Regions from separate parts of the Ruegeria sp. ANG10 genome, predicted to be linked through region 4. Evidence: riboswitches for the same ligand, from Rfam matches in the RefSeq annotation. Region 4 holds a riboswitch; each other region holds the start of a gene.
The links. Region 4 has a riboswitch for cobalamin ahead of AB1A64_RS17135 (hypothetical protein). Riboswitches for the same ligand answer to the same signal wherever they lie in the genome.
Positions count from the first base shown of each region.

Region 1: it holds a riboswitch for cobalamin, as region 4 does, so the genes downstream of both, AB1A64_RS06785 (DUF1636 domain-containing protein) here and AB1A64_RS17135 (hypothetical protein) in region 4, are expected to answer to the same signal.
Region 2: it holds a riboswitch for cobalamin, as region 4 does, so the genes downstream of both, AB1A64_RS15610 (DUF1636 domain-containing protein) here and AB1A64_RS17135 (hypothetical protein) in region 4, are expected to answer to the same signal.
Region 3: it holds a riboswitch for cobalamin, as region 4 does, so the genes downstream of both, AB1A64_RS06855 (CbtB domain-containing protein) here and AB1A64_RS17135 (hypothetical protein) in region 4, are expected to answer to the same signal.

Region 1 covers NZ_JBFCVU010000002.1:539,271-543,477, reverse strand. Annotated here, with positions in the region: gene cobN (cobaltochelatase subunit CobN) at 1-478, opposite strand, end outside; gene cobW (cobalamin biosynthesis protein CobW) at 482-1,537, opposite strand; gene AB1A64_RS06785 (DUF1636 domain-containing protein) at 1,534-1,923, opposite strand; cobalamin riboswitch at 2,006-2,216, opposite strand; gene AB1A64_RS06780 (LysR substrate-binding domain-containing protein) at 2,289-3,173, opposite strand; gene AB1A64_RS06775 (NAD(P)-dependent oxidoreductase) at 3,276-4,207, shown strand, end outside.
Region 2 covers NZ_JBFCVU010000007.1:170,025-174,231, forward strand. Annotated here, with positions in the region: gene AB1A64_RS15600 (ABC transporter substrate-binding protein) at 1-834, opposite strand, end outside; gene AB1A64_RS15605 (ABC transporter ATP-binding protein) at 853-1,638, opposite strand; gene AB1A64_RS15610 (DUF1636 domain-containing protein) at 1,635-1,991, opposite strand; cobalamin riboswitch at 2,093-2,300, opposite strand; gene AB1A64_RS15615 (DUF6525 family protein) at 2,468-2,740, opposite strand; gene AB1A64_RS15620 (DUF1826 domain-containing protein) at 2,737-3,351, opposite strand; gene AB1A64_RS15625 (GTP-binding protein) at 3,369-4,207, opposite strand, start outside.
Region 3 covers NZ_JBFCVU010000002.1:553,865-558,071, reverse strand. Annotated here, with positions in the region: gene AB1A64_RS06875 (DUF302 domain-containing protein) at 19-477, opposite strand; gene AB1A64_RS06870 (DUF1636 family protein) at 619-963, shown strand; gene AB1A64_RS06865 (hypothetical protein) at 960-1,454, opposite strand; gene AB1A64_RS06860 (CbtA family protein) at 1,522-2,220, opposite strand; gene AB1A64_RS06855 (CbtB domain-containing protein) at 2,225-2,395, opposite strand; cobalamin riboswitch at 2,431-2,638, opposite strand; gene cobF (precorrin-6A synthase (deacetylating)) at 2,682-3,425, opposite strand; gene cobA (uroporphyrinogen-III C-methyltransferase) at 3,418-4,146, opposite strand; gene AB1A64_RS06840 (cobyrinate a,c-diamide synthase) at 4,143-4,207, opposite strand, start outside.
Region 4 covers NZ_JBFCVU010000009.1:50,288-54,494, forward strand. Annotated here, with positions in the region: gene AB1A64_RS17120 (bifunctional 2',3'-cyclic-nucleotide 2'-phosphodiesterase/3'-nucleotidase) at 1-370, shown strand, start outside; RNA gene ffs (signal recognition particle sRNA small type) at 410-508, shown strand; gene AB1A64_RS17130 (hypothetical protein) at 541-1,398, opposite strand; cobalamin riboswitch at 1,533-1,754, shown strand; gene AB1A64_RS17135 (hypothetical protein) at 1,837-2,244, shown strand; gene AB1A64_RS17140 (dual specificity protein phosphatase family protein) at 2,246-2,740, opposite strand; gene AB1A64_RS17145 (DNA polymerase III subunit gamma/tau) at 2,814-4,207, shown strand, end outside.

The DNA of each region.
Region 1 (4,207 bases), on a different contig from region 4:
TCTGCGCCAGCGCGGCCTGCGCCGCAACCTCGCCGCCGGTATCGCACAGATGCGCAAGCCGCCGCAGAGTGGAAACGGGCAGGGTGGAGTAGTCATCCAACCGCGTGTCTTCGCGCCCGTCTGCGGGCAATACGGCCAATGCGATCCCTTTGGTCTGCGCGAGAGTCAGAACCTGTTGCAGACCATAAGACCAGTAGGGCACACCACCGATCAGACGGATCAGGATACCTTTGGAACCTTCCAACGTCTGTTCAACATAGGTGTCAACGGACAGGGGGTGTTTCAACGCCGTCAGATTGGCCAACCGCATCGTCGGCATCCGCCCCTCAGCCCCGCCACCGCGATGCCAGCCTGCCGCGAAAGCGCCAAGGTCGCTGTCCGAAAAGGACAGCACCACCAGATCCGCCGGACTTTGGCCCAGATCGGTCGGGGTCTCAGTTTCTTCGAGCCCGTGGCTTTCGCGGAAGACGACGTGCATGGCTTACTCGGCAGCCTCGGTCACTCCCACGAGGATATCGCGGATTTCAGCCTCTTTGATGTCGTCATGCTCGGCGATCACCACCAGACGCGAGCGGCGCTCTTCGCCGGATTCCCAAGGGCGGTCGTATTGATGACGAACGCGGGCGCCAACAGCCTGAACCAACAGACGCATCGGCTTGCCTTGAACAGCGGCATAGCCCTTGACGCGCAGGATGTTCAGCTCATTGGCAAGACGTTCGATATTGGCGACCAGTTGGGCCGGGTCTGTCTGTTCCGGCAGCTCGATGATGATGCTTTCGAAATCGTCATGTTCGTGATCATGGTGACCATCGTGATGGCTTGGCCGCGCGTCCATGTCATCCTCGGCGGCTGCCTCAAGACCCAGCACAACGCGCACGTCAACGGCACCTTCGGCGACTTCGACGACGGGCAGCGGGCGTGGAGCCTCGGCTGCGATCACTTCTTTGGCCTTCGCCACACCTTCCGGGCCGGCTAGGTCAGGCTTGGTTAGCAGGATGATGTCGGCGCACGAAATCTGATCCTCGAACACCTCGGACAGGGGCGTTTCATGGTCGATCGAATCGTCAGCCAGGCGCTGGGCGTCGACGGCTTCGACATTCGGGGCAAAACGCCCGGCGGCCACGGCCTCGGCATCGGCCAGCGCGATCACGCCGTCCACGGTGATTTTCGAGCGGATATCGGGCCAGTCAAACGCTTTCAGCAACGGTTTGGGCAGGGCCAGGCCCGAAGTTTCGATCAGGATATGATCGGGGCGCGGTTCCAGCGCCATCAGCGCCTCGATAGTCGGAATGAAATCATCGGCCACGGTGCAGCAGATGCAGCCATTGGCCAGTTCCATGATGTTTTCCGCCGGGCAATCCGGAATGGCGCAGGATTTCAGGATGTCGCCATCGACACCCACATCGCCGAATTCGTTGACGACAACGGCCAGACGCTTGCCCTGCGGGTTCTGCATCAGGTGCTTGACCAGCGTGGTTTTGCCCGAGCCCAGAAAGCCGGTGATCACAGTGACAGGGAGTTTTTCGAGATTGCTCATTTCAGGGCTCCAATCGGGGGAATGCGGGCCGCACAGTTTTTGCGGAAATGTTCGGGACGTTCGCGCCATTTGACCAGACCGTCTTCGGCGGCGAGGTACTTAGTGACGCCTTCGACGATGGTGTCGACATGGTCGGTTTCGTTCAGGTTTTCGTACACAAAGGTCCAGCGGGTCGGACCGCCGCGCAGCACGATGGAACACCCTTGATCGCAGTTCGACAGGCATTCGACCGGTTTCAGCTCGATCCCGTCGGGCAAACCGGCGTCTTCCAGTGCCTTGTGCAGCAGGGTGCCCGGACGCTGTGCATCGTCCTCAATCGGCAGCCCACGACGACAGGTGGTGCAGACCAGCAGCTCGACTGGTGCAGTCTCGGTCACGTCTCTCATCCCCCCAAATCCTCTTCGCAGGGGACGGGGTTTCATGCGGGCCACGTCTGCACATGGACCCGACACCGGATCACCCCGTCCGGTTTCAACTTCGGGCGCTGGCAGGTCTCCCGGCTTGCGGATGTCGAGGCGTTTGCCCCGGCGGATGTCCCGCCTTCCCGGCCTTTCGGGCCAGTGGCATTTGGGCACCCTCTCCGGTCACGGTCGCGGGGGCGGCTGCGTTTGACGGTCACCCGCTGACGCATTCCCTTTTCATCCATCCTAAGATGGACACCAACGCAAGCGACATGCGGCACGGGCAGGGGGCTTGTCAAGCACGAGGCGCGTGGTGAAATCGCTCAAGCCAAAAAAGCGACCAGCCTATGTCAATCCGCGGCATCAGCGGCCAGCCTTTCCCGCAGCCAGGCGCAAAACAACCCTGCCGCAGCGGTCGGTTGGGCAGCGCCTTGTGTACTGATCAGGTAATGCGACTGGGCAAAGGGAATCGCAGGGCCTGCAATTGCAATCGGCGCAGCCTGCCGGATCGCATTCCGGGCGAACCGTTCCAGTACCGTTGCATAGCCCGCGCCGGCCATCACAAGCTGCAGTGCTGCGACCGAGGTGTCCACCGAATGTCGGGGCGGCTGGTCCGGAAGCGCGAGCCCGTTGGCCTGAAAGTACCGCGCCCAGTTGTCTTCGTATCCAAGGATATGAATCAGAGGGCCTTGCCGCAGTACGTTCAGGGTCGCGGGCGAGTCCCCGGCCCGGCATACCGGTACCAGCTTTTCGTCTGTCAGCTTTTCGGACTGAACGCCGGGCCAATCGCCATAACCCAGCCGGATTTCCACATCCACATCGCCGGGGGCCACGCTGTCATTCCAGATGTGCGAGACAAGGCGTACTGGGATCTCGGGGTGGCGAGCGGTAAAGTCGGGCAGTTCCGCCGCGACCCAATAGGTGGCCGTCGATATCGCCGCACGGATTGTCAGGGTCTGGCGCGAGGCAGGGCCGAACAGGCTGTTGGTGGACAGGGCGATGTCGCCAAGCGCACGCCGCACAGTCAACGAATAAGACTGCCCCAGCTCAGTCAGTTCCAACCGGCGGGCATTCCGGGTGAACAGCTTTTGCCCAAGCTCGGCCTCAAGCGACCGGATGTGCAACGAGACCGCCGTCTGCGTCAGGCCCAGCTCTTTTGCTGTGGTGGTAAAATTCAGATGCCGCGCGGCGGTTTCAAAGCTGCGCAACCATGTGGGGTTTGGAAGGCGATCCATATATCACCAAATTATTTTGACCATAATTGGCATTATTAATCATTTTCGTTTCTGGCAGACAACACGGATACTCGGCCCGAATACGACCGTCAGGAGGGAAACATGAAAGTCGGATTTATCGGTTTAGGAAATGTGGGCGGCAAACTGTCCGGCTCGCTTCTGCGCAACGGGATTGACCTGACGGTTCACGACCTTAACCCCGATTTGGTGGCCGAGTTTGTGGCCAAAGGGGCCGAAGCCGCCGAGAGCCCGGCGCAGATGATGCGGGATTGTGATGCTGTTATAACCTGCCTGCCGTCCCCGGCGGCCTCGGACGCAGTGATGCATGATATGCTGCCCGAGGTCGGGCCAGGCAAGATCTGGATGGAGATGTCGACCACCGACGAGGCCGAGGTCAAACGATTGGGGGCCATGGTGATCGAGCGTGGAGGCGCGGCGGTGGATTGCCCGGTTTCGGGCGGGTGCCACCGGGCGGCCACTGGCAATATCTCGATTTTCGCCGGATGTGATCGCGAAACCTTTGAGCGGATTCTGCCGTTTTTAACCACGATGGGGCGGCGCGTGCTGCACACGGGGGAGTTGGGTTCAGCCTCGGTCCTAAAAGTTCTGACCAACTATCTAGCGACCGCAAACCTGATCACCTGTGCCGAAGCGCTGGTAACGGCCAAAGCGGCCGGGATGGATTTGAACACCACTTATGAGGCGATAAAGATTTCGTCGGGCACTTCATTCGTGCATGAAACGGAAAGCCAGGTCATTCTAAACGGGTCCCGCGATATCTCGTTCACCATGGACCTTGTCAAAAAGGATATTGGACTGTTCCAAGACGTCGCCGACCGCGCCGGAGTGCCCTTGGAAATCAACCCGGTGATGATCCGTATTTTCGAAGACGGTATCGCCCGCTATGGTGAACGCGAACTGTCACCGAATATTATCAAGCGGTTGGAGGACGCGACCGGGCTGGATATCACGGCGCCCGGTTTCCCGACCGAGATGCACGATGACGAACCGGAAGAGCCGGGCTATGAAGTTAT
Region 2 (4,207 bases), on a different contig from region 4:
TTCGGTCTGCGACATCACCGGATGTTCCTGCAGAAATTTGAACGTGTCCGCAGCGCCATTGCCCGTTTGATAATCAAGCAGCACAAGGAATTCCGGGTTAGCAGCGGCAACCGCCTCCCACGAGGTTCGGCCCCAGCTTGTTTCCATGTCGTGGGTCACGTTTTCACCACCCGCGGCAGCAATCATAGCATCGGGGATGGCGAACTTACCTGCGGTGAATGGCGCGTCCGCCGGGCCGTCCAGCAAGAAAACGCGGGGTTTCGCCAGGTCGGCAGTCTGCGCTTCGATCGCTGAGAGTTCGTCTTTCCAGCCCGTGACCAGCGCCTCGGCCTTGTCTTCGACGTGCATGACCTGACCCAGGCGCAGGACGTCATTGAATAGCAGGTTCATGCTGGCTTCGGGGCGATCCTTGTCCAGATGCACACAGCTTTCGGTCAGGATCATGGTTTTGATACCAAAGGGCTCCAGCGTATCCGGGGTCACATCTCCGCCTGGTTTCATGCCGTAATACCAGCCAGCAAAAAACAGGTCGGGCTCCACGGCAACAAGGTTTTCGACAGTTGGGTATTTCGGTGCCAGTTCGGGGATATCACCGCGCAGGGTGTCGAATTCCGGGCTGGTTTTGTACCAGCCGGTGATGCCGGTCAGTCCGACGATTTTGTCCTGCAGGCCCAACGCGAAGGCCATATCGGTCATGTTCATGTCATGCACAACCAGACGCTCAGGCTGGGTTTCGAACACCAGCGGCGCTCCGCAGTTGTCGACGGTGACCTCGTGGGCGGACGCACCGCCTGCCATGGCTGTGACCAGCGTCACGGACCAGATGTGTTTCATTGGGGAATGTTCCTTGGTTTAGGTTGAGATTGTGGATTTACGGATATCCAGCGCTGGAATCACGCGGCCTTCGTGGTGAAAGCACAGGTATTCAACGCCAAAAGTATCGCGGACCCGCTCGGGGGTCAGCACTTCGGCCACGGGGCCAAATCCCGTGAGCCGCGTAGATTTCATCAGGGCCACGTGGGTGGCGAATTCCGGGATCATGACCAGATCATGGACAATCATCACAACCGTGATGCCCAGTTCGGCGACCAGAGACAGCATCCGACCCTTGGCATCCGGATCGAGATGGTTGGTCGGCTCATCCAGAAATAACAACGATGGGTTCTGTGCCAGAGCTCGGGCGATATGCGCGCGTTGACGTTCGCCCCCGGACAGTACCGCCATGCGCTTGTCTGCCAGCGCACCAAGGTCGGTCAGGTCAAGGATTCTGTTCAGTTCCCTGGCATGTTCAACTGCGGATCGGTCGGCCCAGATCGGAATCTGGCCCATGGCAACATAGTCCCGCAATAGCAACCTGCCATCCGGCTGCTCTTGCTGGCCCACAACCGCGATCATGCGGGCACGTTCCATAGCGGGCATATGTTTCAGGCTGCGTTCCTTGACCAATACATTGCCCAATACAATCTCAGCCGCCCCGCACAGAAGGTTCAAAAGCGTGGTTTTTCCCGCCCCATTCGGACCGGCAATTGCCAGTATCGCGCCCTCGGCCAATTCAAACGAGACGCCTTGCAGAAGAACGTCACCATTGAGCGCATAATATTCGAGATCACGCGCAACCAGAAAAGATGAGGTCGTCATGATGGCTCCTCCAATTGAATTCGAGGCAAACGAGAAAGGGTTTTTGTAAATAGTGGTTGCGGCCGGTCCGTCGCGTTGGTCCAACCGTCTGCGACGTTGCGGTACTGATGTGCGAATTCCGCCAACGCGTCGACATCTTCGGCAGTTTCAATATCGCCGAACAGGTACTGAGCTTTGCCAGCGGCCTGAAATCCGACGGTCGTTGGTCGCGCGCAGCCCGCCATGCAGGTAACGGTGCGCACTGCGAACCCGGTTGGCAACCTGCCGGTCAACGCATTGCGCACGGCATCAACAGGCAATGCCCCGGTGCAGGTCGAGCAGATCAGAAGGAAATGGTCAGGTGTTTCCGGCATTGTCCGCTCCGCTTGAAGCCAAGCGCGGACAGAAGGTGCCGATCATGTACACACGTTTCAGACGTGCCATCAAAGCCTCCTTCCAGGACGCCCCGCCCCGGGTTGGTTGAACATGTGATGGCAGGTCTCCTGACTTGCGGGTCGATGCTTGGCCAACCTTCCCGGCCTAATGGCCAGTGGATTTTGGCGTCGCTCACCGCTTACAGTTGCGGGGGCAGTCACGGATTTGGCGCCAAAGTGGCGAACCGCACCGTATTCCCTTTTCATCCCTTGGGCGGACCATCGGGAACCATCTGGCCCTTGCTTGTCTTAGACTGGGGGCCATGTCAATCACGATTTGAAACAACAACCTTTCGACCGGAACTCAAACGCTCACAGTTTCGAAATCTGTCTCATGTGTAGTGACTGCAAGAGCAGCCTCTAAAGCCGCAGGCGTTGCGACAGCAGGCTGTGATAGAAGTGGCATTTTTTGTCCTTCAGGTCTGGGAATTCAATTTGAACGCAGTCGATTGTCGGTCGCGCGCGAGCGTTCTAGCTTCGGCCCGACTGAGCGACATGAGCGTTTCTTCTGATGAAAGCCCCTTGGCCCGCGATTTTGACCAGATACGGCGCGCGGATACCGGGGACCATGGCAATGCCGCTTCTGACAACCACTGTCGCAACGGGGCTGGAAGGCCGTCAAACGCATCCATCGGATCGCTTGATCGCCGCTTGCGGCGTAAGCTGCATTGCCCGAGGTTACGTCTCATGCTTCGGTTTCCGGATTTTGCACTGGGTCCAAAACCAAGACGAGACGGGTTTCATTGGTACCTTCGATCGGAGGTGAGCGGTGCACCACCCCTGACGATGGTCGCTCGGGCCAGAGTGTTCCCCGAAGCAGGATCGGCGCGCCGGTCTGAACGGTGAACACTCGCTTGGGATCGCTTCCATCGGTCGAAGTGCCATATTGTGTTCCAGTGCCACGATAGGTGCAGACCAACCTGGCGGTGACCGCATCGGTATGGAATTTACGGCAAGCATTGGTAGTGACAACATCCAGCCGCAGCCGCAGGAACTTGGCGTTCATCAATTCACAGAAGATATCGGCCAGAGAAGAGATATCGTCCTGAAGCCACGCTTTTTCTGGGCCGTCAGCCAAGCCGGAGATATCGCAGAGTTGTCCCACGGTCGTTTGAATGGCGCTTGGCGGAAGAATGACGCGCCCACTTGGCAAAGCTTCGGGGTCAAGCCGGTCAAGCCAGCGTTGCATTTCCGGCGGGGTTCGCCGGCGCCAAATCATAGCGGCACAGCTTGGCTGTGCAAAAGTGCGGAGCGACGCTGGATCATCTGCGAAGCTCACACCGGTGACCTTGTCTTTCACGGGTTTTCTGACGAAGTTCATGCGGCATCCTCTACCCGGCGCCAAATCGGGAAGGGGTCAGGAAGGTCCGGCAAATTGTCGGGCCCTGCCGCCGTAACTGCTGGCATAAGGCAATTGTCCAATCGTGCCTTCAACCCCGGCCAGTCGATACTGGCACCGATGAAAACGATCTCTTGACGGCGGTCGCCCCACGGCTCTTGCCAGTGGGCCTGCATATAGGCGCGAGCGCTGTCATGTGTGGGGCGTAGCTCTTCGGGCACCGATGCCCACCAAGTGCCGAGTGGTTTGACGCTGGACAATGCACCGGCGAGTGAAAATTCAGCCACCCAGTCGGGGCGTGTTGAAATCCAAAAGTGGCCTTTGGCCCGGATCACCCCTGGCAGATCACCGTTGAGAACGTCTAAAATGCGTTCGGGAACGAACGGAAGTCGCGCCCGGTAAACGTATGACGCAACCCCGTATTCCTCAGTCTCAGGCACGTGGTCGGCAAATCCGTACAGTTCCTTTGCCCACATTGGGTGTTCATGGGCTTGCTCGAAGTCAAAGAGGCCAGTGTCCAGGATCTTTTCTGCGGCAACTTCCGAGTGGTTGGTCTCGATGATCTCGGCATCTGCATTCAGACTGCGGATGATCTTGCGGGCCGCATCAACTTTTTCCGGCCCTGCATCATCAACCTTGTTCAGAACCACGACATCAGAGAATTCTATTTGATCCGTAAGCAAGTGGACCAGCGTTCGCTCGTCTTCCTCACCCATCGTTTCGCCTCGGTCTCGCAGGAAATCGTGGGACGAGAAATCGTTCAGCAAGTTCACCGCATCGACAACCGTTACCATGGTGTCGAGCCGCGCCACGTCGG
Region 3 (4,207 bases), on a different contig from region 4:
AGGTTCACGTCAGTGTGACTATTTGGCGGCGGATTCCGCCACTGCCTGAAACTTTGTGTCAAGTTCTTGGGCAATATCGCGCAAAAGCTCTCCGCCCTCATAGACATAAGGGGCAAAAACAAAGCTGGGCGTTTTGTAGGACAGGGTGGCGGTGCCGTCGTCGTTTTCGGTCACGTAAAAGCGGATCGGCGCTTCGATCATGGCACTGACTGAGGTTTCCAAAACGCGCACGGCATAGTCGTTGTTAAAAGCACCGATCACCAGATTGCCGGGTATGATGATGCCACGGGCCGCAGCCGCCTTGGTCGGACCAGCCTGCGTGACCACGATCAGCCCGTTATCTTTTACGGCAGCCTTCGTATCCGCGACCAGTTCCTCATAGCTTTTGACGGTTGGATACACTGCCCAACCCGACAATGGTTCATCGGCCCGGACAGGCAGGGCGAGAAGACAGAGCAAACCCAAAAGCGCGCGCATGACGGTGCCTCGTTCAATGTGACTGTCTGAGTGATGCCAGAAATCCGGGTTCCGCGCACGCACATTTCCGTGCGTATTCAGGATTGCGCCGACGTCCAGAAAGCCGCAGAAACATGGAAACCATCAAACACGAGGCCACACGTGGACCCGATACGCCTATTGATTTGCAGCAGTTGTGCGGGAACGCGTGACCGAGTGGCCGAGAGGCAGGCCGTGGACGACGCGCTGGTGCGTGCAGGGCTGAATGGTCGGGTCGACGTCTCGGATCACGCCTGTTTCAGTGGCTGCGCTGAGCCGACCGCATTGGCATTGCAGGCCGCAGGGCGGGCGTCTTACGTGTTTTCGGGGGTCAATATCGTTACGGATGCCGAAGACATCGCCGCGACCTGCAAAGCCTATCTGGCCAGTCCCGCAGGTTGGATCGAAGACGCCCGACCCTGCGGGCGACTTCGGATGTGTTTGCGCGCGCGGATACCGGCGCTTTAATCGACCTGAACGGTCACGGCTGCGCTGACCGGTATGTTGTCGACCGTCAGTGCGCTGTGGCTGTTTGCGTTCAGCGATACCGAAACCTCGACCTCTCCCTTCGGCAGGTCGGGGATGTGTATCCAGTTGCCGTAAAGACGGGCCAATTTCTCGCCATTGATGTAAACATGCGCGTGGCCTTCGCCGTTTACGTCGGCTGTTGACGCGTTTTCCGGGGCAAATCGGAAATTCTGCGGCATGACGTGCAGGTTCCACCCGGCCATCGGGTCCTGGGTCAGTGCGATTGCAACGCTGGGGGCGTCCGCCCCTGCGGGCAGGTTTACCGTGGTCGAATGGTCATGGGCCATTGCTTCGGCATGCGCGCCGCCGTGATGGGACGGATCGCCATGATCGTGGCCGTCAAACGTGACGCCATTGGCCGCCGCCAGCACAAAACCAGCACCACCACCGAACACAAGGCCGATTGCAAAAAGGGCAAGTGAGCGTGCCATTTTTTCTTTCCTTAAGGGCAAAAAGAAACGCGCCGGGCAGAACCCGGCGCGTCATTATGTGAGAGAATCAGGCCGCTGCTTCGACGCGTTTGCCTTCGCTTTGCCAGAAATACCCGGCAAAGGCACCGACCAGAACCCAGGCCACCAGACCGATGCCCAAGGCACGGGCGGCGAACAGGGCGCCGATCTCGGTTGGGACGGGGCCGGTGAACACATCCGGTTCGGGCGCGCCGATCAGATGCGGTGCCATCAACAGAACCGCTGCGATCACATAGCTGATCAAGTTGCCGCCAAAGGCGATCAACCACAGCGCAACAAGTGCGGCACCAACCGTGGCGAACCACCAGACCTGACGGGCATAGACGTCAGCGGCCGCAACACCAGGCACCTCAGGCGCCAGAGTAAAGCCGGGCGCCAGATGAAAGGCTATAAAACCAGCTAGACCCCACAAAACACCGATACGGCCATCAATCGTGTGGCCTTGGCCTTCGGCCACGGACATCAGCGCGACCATCAGCAGCGCATAGCCGGTGTAGGTCAGCATGGTGAAGATGACGCTCAGCGCGTCACGGGTCAGTTCCGAGAACATGCCCGGCAATTCGGGATGCGCCGAGACGGCCTCGGCTCCGAAATGCACCAGCTCACCGGATTCGTAAAGCTCTGCGTGCAGCAAAACAGGTTGCACAAAGACCAACTGCAGCAAGGCGGCAATCAGCCCCGCTGCAGCACCAGCGAACAACGCGCTGGTCAGTATACGACTGAACATGGTCTTAGTGGCAGGGGAAGCCGGTCGCGTGGCGCACGTCGTGTGCTGCGTCGTGCAGCGCCGCGGCCTGTACGTGACCGGTCAGGGTGATGATACCCAGACCCAGAACCACCGCGAACATGACCGGAAGGATACCAGCGCGCGAGGCGGATACTGTTTGCGTTTGTGTTGCCATCTTTAATTCTCCTTTGCCGTCGCACCCGACGGCCGGTGTTACAATTGTCGCCTGGCAGGTCTCCTGGCTTGCGGGTCTATGCCTCTGTTCGCCTTCCCCCTGAGAACAGGAGTGGCTGGTTGAACAGGGGCTCTCCGCTTACAGTCGCGGGGGCGGCTATGGAATTGACTGCCACGGCAGTCGCACCACATTCCCTCTTAGCATCCGGATGTCTCCGGCAGGACCAGACGCCTTCATTTAGCCTCTATGGTGCCGCTGGTGCAATCGTCATTTGCGACCTTTTAGGTCAGATCACGCGCTTTTTCAGCAAATAGATATCCATGATCCAACCATGATCGGCGCGTGCCTTGGCGCGGGTGTCCAGAATCTCCTGCGCCACATCGGTCAAAGCGCCTTTGATCAGGATTTCCTCTTTCATGCCGACATAGGCACCCCACCAGATGTCATAATCGGTCATGTCCAGGGTTTGAAATGAACACTCGCCATCCAACATTACCGCCACTTTCGAGGCATTTGCTGGCCAGCCTTCATCCCTGATCCGCCGTCCAGTGGTCACAACATAAGGCGCGCCCAGATCATTGATCGGGATGGCGTGGGCGGCCGTCAATGCCTGCAGCGCAGTGATGCCGGGGATCACCCGTGTCGTGGGCTGAGGGTCCAGCCGCGACGCGATTCGCAGCGAGCTGTCATAAAGCGACGGGTCGCCCCAGATCAGCAGCGCCACATGCCGCGCATTAGGGTGGGCCGCAATCGCCTCGTGCCAGCGCAGGGCAATGGCATCATGCCAGTCGTCGACCCCGCGCAGATAACCATCGTCGGCCCGGCGCTTGGGAATATCGAAATAGGTGATCTGCGGCGGAGTGTCAGACACAGCTGCAATGATCTCTTCACGCAGCCCAGCCAGATCGGCCTTGTTCTCGCCCTTGCGCGGGATCAGAATCAGGTCGGCATCGCGAATGGCTTTTGCACCCTGAAACGTAACGTGATCCGGGTTGCCGGTGCCAATTCCGATCAGCGTCAGGTCAATCATCATCGAACTCTGCCAGCGGGCCATACAGGATCAGGGCCGGGGCTGTACCGATCTCGGCCTCCAGCTTTTCCGACAGCGCGCCGATGGTTGCACGATGCAGGCTCTGGTCGGGAGTCGATACGGATTCGGCCATTAGGGCAGGTGTCTCCAGCGGCAGGCCATGCTCATGCAGCGCATTTACCAACAGGGGAAAGGTCCGTTTGCCCATGAACACCACAGTCGTTGCATCCGGATCGGCCAGCGCGGGCAGGTTTAGATCTTCGGGCAGTTTGCCACTGACATCGTGGCCAGTGACAAATTGCACCCGCCGCGCGGTCAGGCGTCGTGTCAGGGGGATTCCCGCCGCTGCCGCAGCTGCAACCGCCGAAGGGATGCCAGGGATGATTTCATATTCGATCCCTGCAGCACGCAGGGCAACCAACTCTTCTTCCAGCCGCCCGAACAGCCCGCCGTCGCCGGATTTCAACCGCACCACGCGGGCACCGGTTTTGGCGTAATCCACCAATAGGCGGCTCACGTGATCCTGCTTGGGTGAAGGCCGCCCGGCCCGTTTGCCCACGCCCACCAGATCTGCATCGTCATGCGCATGGCTCAGGATGGGACCACTGCTGAGATCGTCAAACAGCACCGCATCTGCCTTCTGCATCCGGTCGACCGCCTTCAGGGTCAAAAGCTCGGGATCACCGGGGCCGGAACCTATGAAGGATACGAAACCGCTCATGCCGTAGCCTCGGCAATAAGGTGAAAGAACGTGCCAGTGACGTTCTCGCGTACCGATCCTG
Region 4 (4,207 bases):
CAACCGGCGCATTCGCAACATTCGCTTTGACGGCCAACCAATGGCCGCCGATCAACGGTTCGTCGTCGCACTGAACAATTACCGCGCCAATGGCGGGGGTCACTTTCCCTTTGTTGATCAGGCCGAACCCATCGCGCTGCCGAATCTGCCTGTTCAGCGCGTCTTGCAGGACTATCTGTCCAGCGCACTGCCGCAGGATCCCTTGCAGTATGCGCCCTATCCTTTTGGCTTTGCCCCGATGCAGGGCACGACTGTGCTGTTAAGAACCGGCCCGAAGGCACAAACCCACATTGCCGAGCTTGAAGAATATGACCCCCTCGTCGTCGGAGAAGACGATGAGGGCTTTTTGCTGATCCGTTTGACGCTCTGACGGGTTGTGTTTCCTGCGCCCGTTGCCTATATCAAACCCCGAGAGGTTGGCGCGGGCGAGCGCCTCGCCAACCTGGTCAGGTCCGGAAGGAAGCAGCCACAACGAGCCCCGCTTGGGTCGATGTCCAACCTCTCACTTAAACTCCCGACATTGAATTGTTGCGAACAGGCCTAGGCAATCAGCCGTGGCCAGACCGCCGCGCTGCGCCGGGCAAATGCACCGATATGGCCAACCTTGGACAGGCCGAACTCGCCCGGAGACAACAAATGGCGGCGTGCGTTGGGTCCGTACAGATCAGCCAGCCGCCAGACCGCGTTCTTTGGCACCAGATCGTCATCCTCAAAGCTGAACAGATCCACGGGTGTGTCTGACTGCGCCCAGCGGGCCTCGGGCAGGGTCACGCCAATTTCGGGCAGATAGTTGCGCGGCGCAGTACACCAGCGGCGCCACTGCCAATACACGCTGGCAGGCAGGTCCGACCCGAATCCCAGTGCCTTGCCCGGCAGATAACCCAGCGCTTTCACGGCCAGAGGCGCATGCCCGTACCAAAACAACAAAGCCAACGCTCGATAAGGCCAGGGATGGTCCGACACAGTCACCGGCCCGGCACAGACGCAGATCATGCGGTCGATCTGATCAATATCGGGCTGAATCGGCCCCAGCATACCGCCGACGGAATGGCCGATGCTCCAGTGCTGCGCGTCGGGGTATCGCCTGCGCATCTCGGCCCGTGCCGCAGGCATGTCGATCAGCGCCCAATCCGCCATCGTGGCCTGAGCTGACTTCAATGGTCTGCTCAGCGAATGACCAAAATCGCTGTAATCATAGGTCAGACAGGCCATGCCATGTTCCGCAGCCAACCAGCGCGCAAAGTGCTGGTAATAGTCGCGCGGCACCCCGGTGGCACTGTGAATCACCACAGCGGTCCGGGGTTCGGCCACCGGCAGGTACAGCCTAGCCGACAGTTGGGTCGAACCCGAAGGAAACTGAAAATCCTCGGTCAAAACAGCTTGTGCGGTATCCAGCATGGCGCCCTCAATCTGAACCGATTAGTTCACCACCCAAACGTTATCGTTTGCCACCCTAAGTCAATCCTGTTTCAGCATGACCACGCGTCCACTTTGCCCCACCAAAAGGTGGCTTGACTCAGGTCACCCCTACCCGCTAGCGATTGGGTGATGGTTCTCGTCCCCGGTCGCCGGGGCGGGATGAAAAGGGAACACGGTGCGGTTCTGCCCGGGAAACCGGAACGAACCAAAGCCGCGACTGCCCCCGCAACTGTAAGCGGTGAGCAATGCCGAAACACCACTGGCCGTAAGGCTGGGAAGGTCGGCAACGCAACGACCCGCAAGTCAGGAGACCTGCCATCGAACAAGAAACCGAAACTCGGGCGGGGCGTCCGGGCAGGTCGTCAGTACGCTGCCACACCTGATCCTTGCCCCTGTCCCGCGCGCGGAGGGCGCAATATGATCTGGAAGACAAGGACACACAAATATTCCGCAACTGTCTGTCAACGCACAGGCAAAACCTGTCCGGCATTGGCACAGATGGCGCGCGCGATCGTACAGGCGATGGACGCTGCCGTTCCGGCAACCACGCCTGATTTTGAGTTCGACGGCAGCACTGAGCTGGCCTATTGCACGCAAGGCTGCAGCGCTCGGTTTCGCGCGCAAAAAGACTTGATCCGCGTCTTTTGTGGAACAAGCGAGGATGTGCCCCTCGAGTCGCTGGATGATTACGCAGATATGATGTTCGGCCCGGATGTGACTATACGCCCTGCAGGCATGCTAACCACTCCACCCTGCGCCATGCTTGAGGTCACAGCGATCCCGCCCAACCCGGTAGCACAGGCAGAACGGCAGGTGGCGCTCTGATCTAGTCGCGCGTCCGCCCAAGGGCGGCCCATTCCATCTGGCCGTCGGTCTCGACGGCGCAGGGCCGCACCGCACGCAAACGGGTCAACGCTGTCTCGGGGTCTTCGCCATGCTCGACCATAAGGCGCAGCACGATCATCCCGGACCGGCCACAGCCGCCCCGGCAATGCACCAGCACCCGCCCTCCGCGGGACAGGATATCAGTCGCCGCAGGGCTGACACTGCCCCACGCCGCGTCAACCTCAGTGGGCGGCGTGCCGAAATCCGCGACTGGCAGGTGCGCCCATTCGATATTGAGTGCCCGCAGGTCGTCACCCAGCCCACCTGCGCCCTCTTGCAGCATTTCGATCTCGGTGGTCATCGAGATCACAAGATCCGGCTGCCAGTTGCGGATCGCTCCCAAATCCCGCGTATACGCGCCACCGCGCCCCGGAAGGGGCGACAAGGCAACGGTGCCGTTTCCAAGCTGAACGGAGTGAATTGCGAACTGGCTCACTACGAACCCTCCCTGATGCTCGCTTGTAAGATGCGCAAACTGCGCTGCAAACCCAAATTCTCCCAAGCCTGCTGTGGACGCGGGCGGCAGGGGTCTCTACGCTGCATCGGAACCCGAATCCGACAGAGCAGACATGAACGACACGCCCAGCCCCGCCTATCAGGTTCTTGCCCGCAAATACCGCCCGGAAACCTTTGCCGATCTCGTCGGTCAGGACGCAATGGTGCGCACGCTGAAAAACGCGTTCGAGGCCGACCGGATCGCGCAGGCCTTCATCATGACCGGCATCCGCGGCACCGGCAAAACCACCACGGCGCGGATCATCGCCAAGGGCATGAACTGCATCGGTCCGGATGGTGAAGGCAAGCCAACGACTGAGCCCTGCGGCCAGTGCGAACATTGCGTGGCCATTATGGAAGGCCGCCATGTCGACGTGATGGAGATGGATGCCGCCAGCCGCACCGGTGTGAATGACATCCGAGAGATCATCGACAGCGTCCGCTATCGCGCTGCCAGCGCACGCTACAAGATCTATATCATCGACGAGGTCCACATGCTGTCGACCAGCGCGTTCAACGCGCTGCTCAAGACGCTTGAGGAACCGCCCGAGCATGTGAAGTTCATCTTTGCCACCACCGAGATTCGCAAGGTGCCGGTGACAGTGTTGTCACGCTGTCAGCGGTTCGACCTGCGCCGGATCGAACCCGAGGACATGATCGACCTGCTCAGCAAGATCGCATCGGCGGAAAATGCCCAGATCGCGGATGACGCGCTGGCGCTGATTACCCGTGCGGCTGAAGGCTCGGCCCGGGATGCGACCTCACTGCTGGATCAGGCGATCTCGCACGGGGCGGGTGAAACCAGCGCCGATCAGGTCCGCGCGATGCTGGGCCTGGCTGATCGTGGCCGGGTACTGGACCTGATGGGCATGATCCTTCGCGGGGATGCCGCGGGCGCGCTGACCGAGTTGGGCGGGCAATATGCCGAAGGTGCCGATCCGCTGGCCGTCCTGCGTGACCTGGCAGAGATCACCCATTGGATCTCTGTTGTTAAAATCACGCCAGACGCAGCCAATGACCCCACCGTATCCCAGGACGAACGCGCGCGTGGTCAACAAATGGCCGAGGCCCTGCCGATGCGAGTCCTGACCCGGATGTGGCAGATGTTGCTAAAAGCCCTTGAAGAGGTCTCAGCCGCCCCAAATGCCATGATGACTGCTGAGATGGCGGTGATCCGCCTGACCCACGTGGCCGATCTGCCCAGCCCGGAAGAACTGATCAAACGTCTGCAAGACACGCCCGCACCGCCAAATGGCGGACCCGGTGGCGGGATACCGGCGCCATCGCATGCCGCGGTTCAGACGCAAGCGCCGGTGGCATCTTCTTACGCAGCTCCCGCCCATGGTGGGGGCGGCGGCGCACCCAGCGCGGCGTTGGCGCAGGATGTGCAGGCCGCCCTGGCACGCTA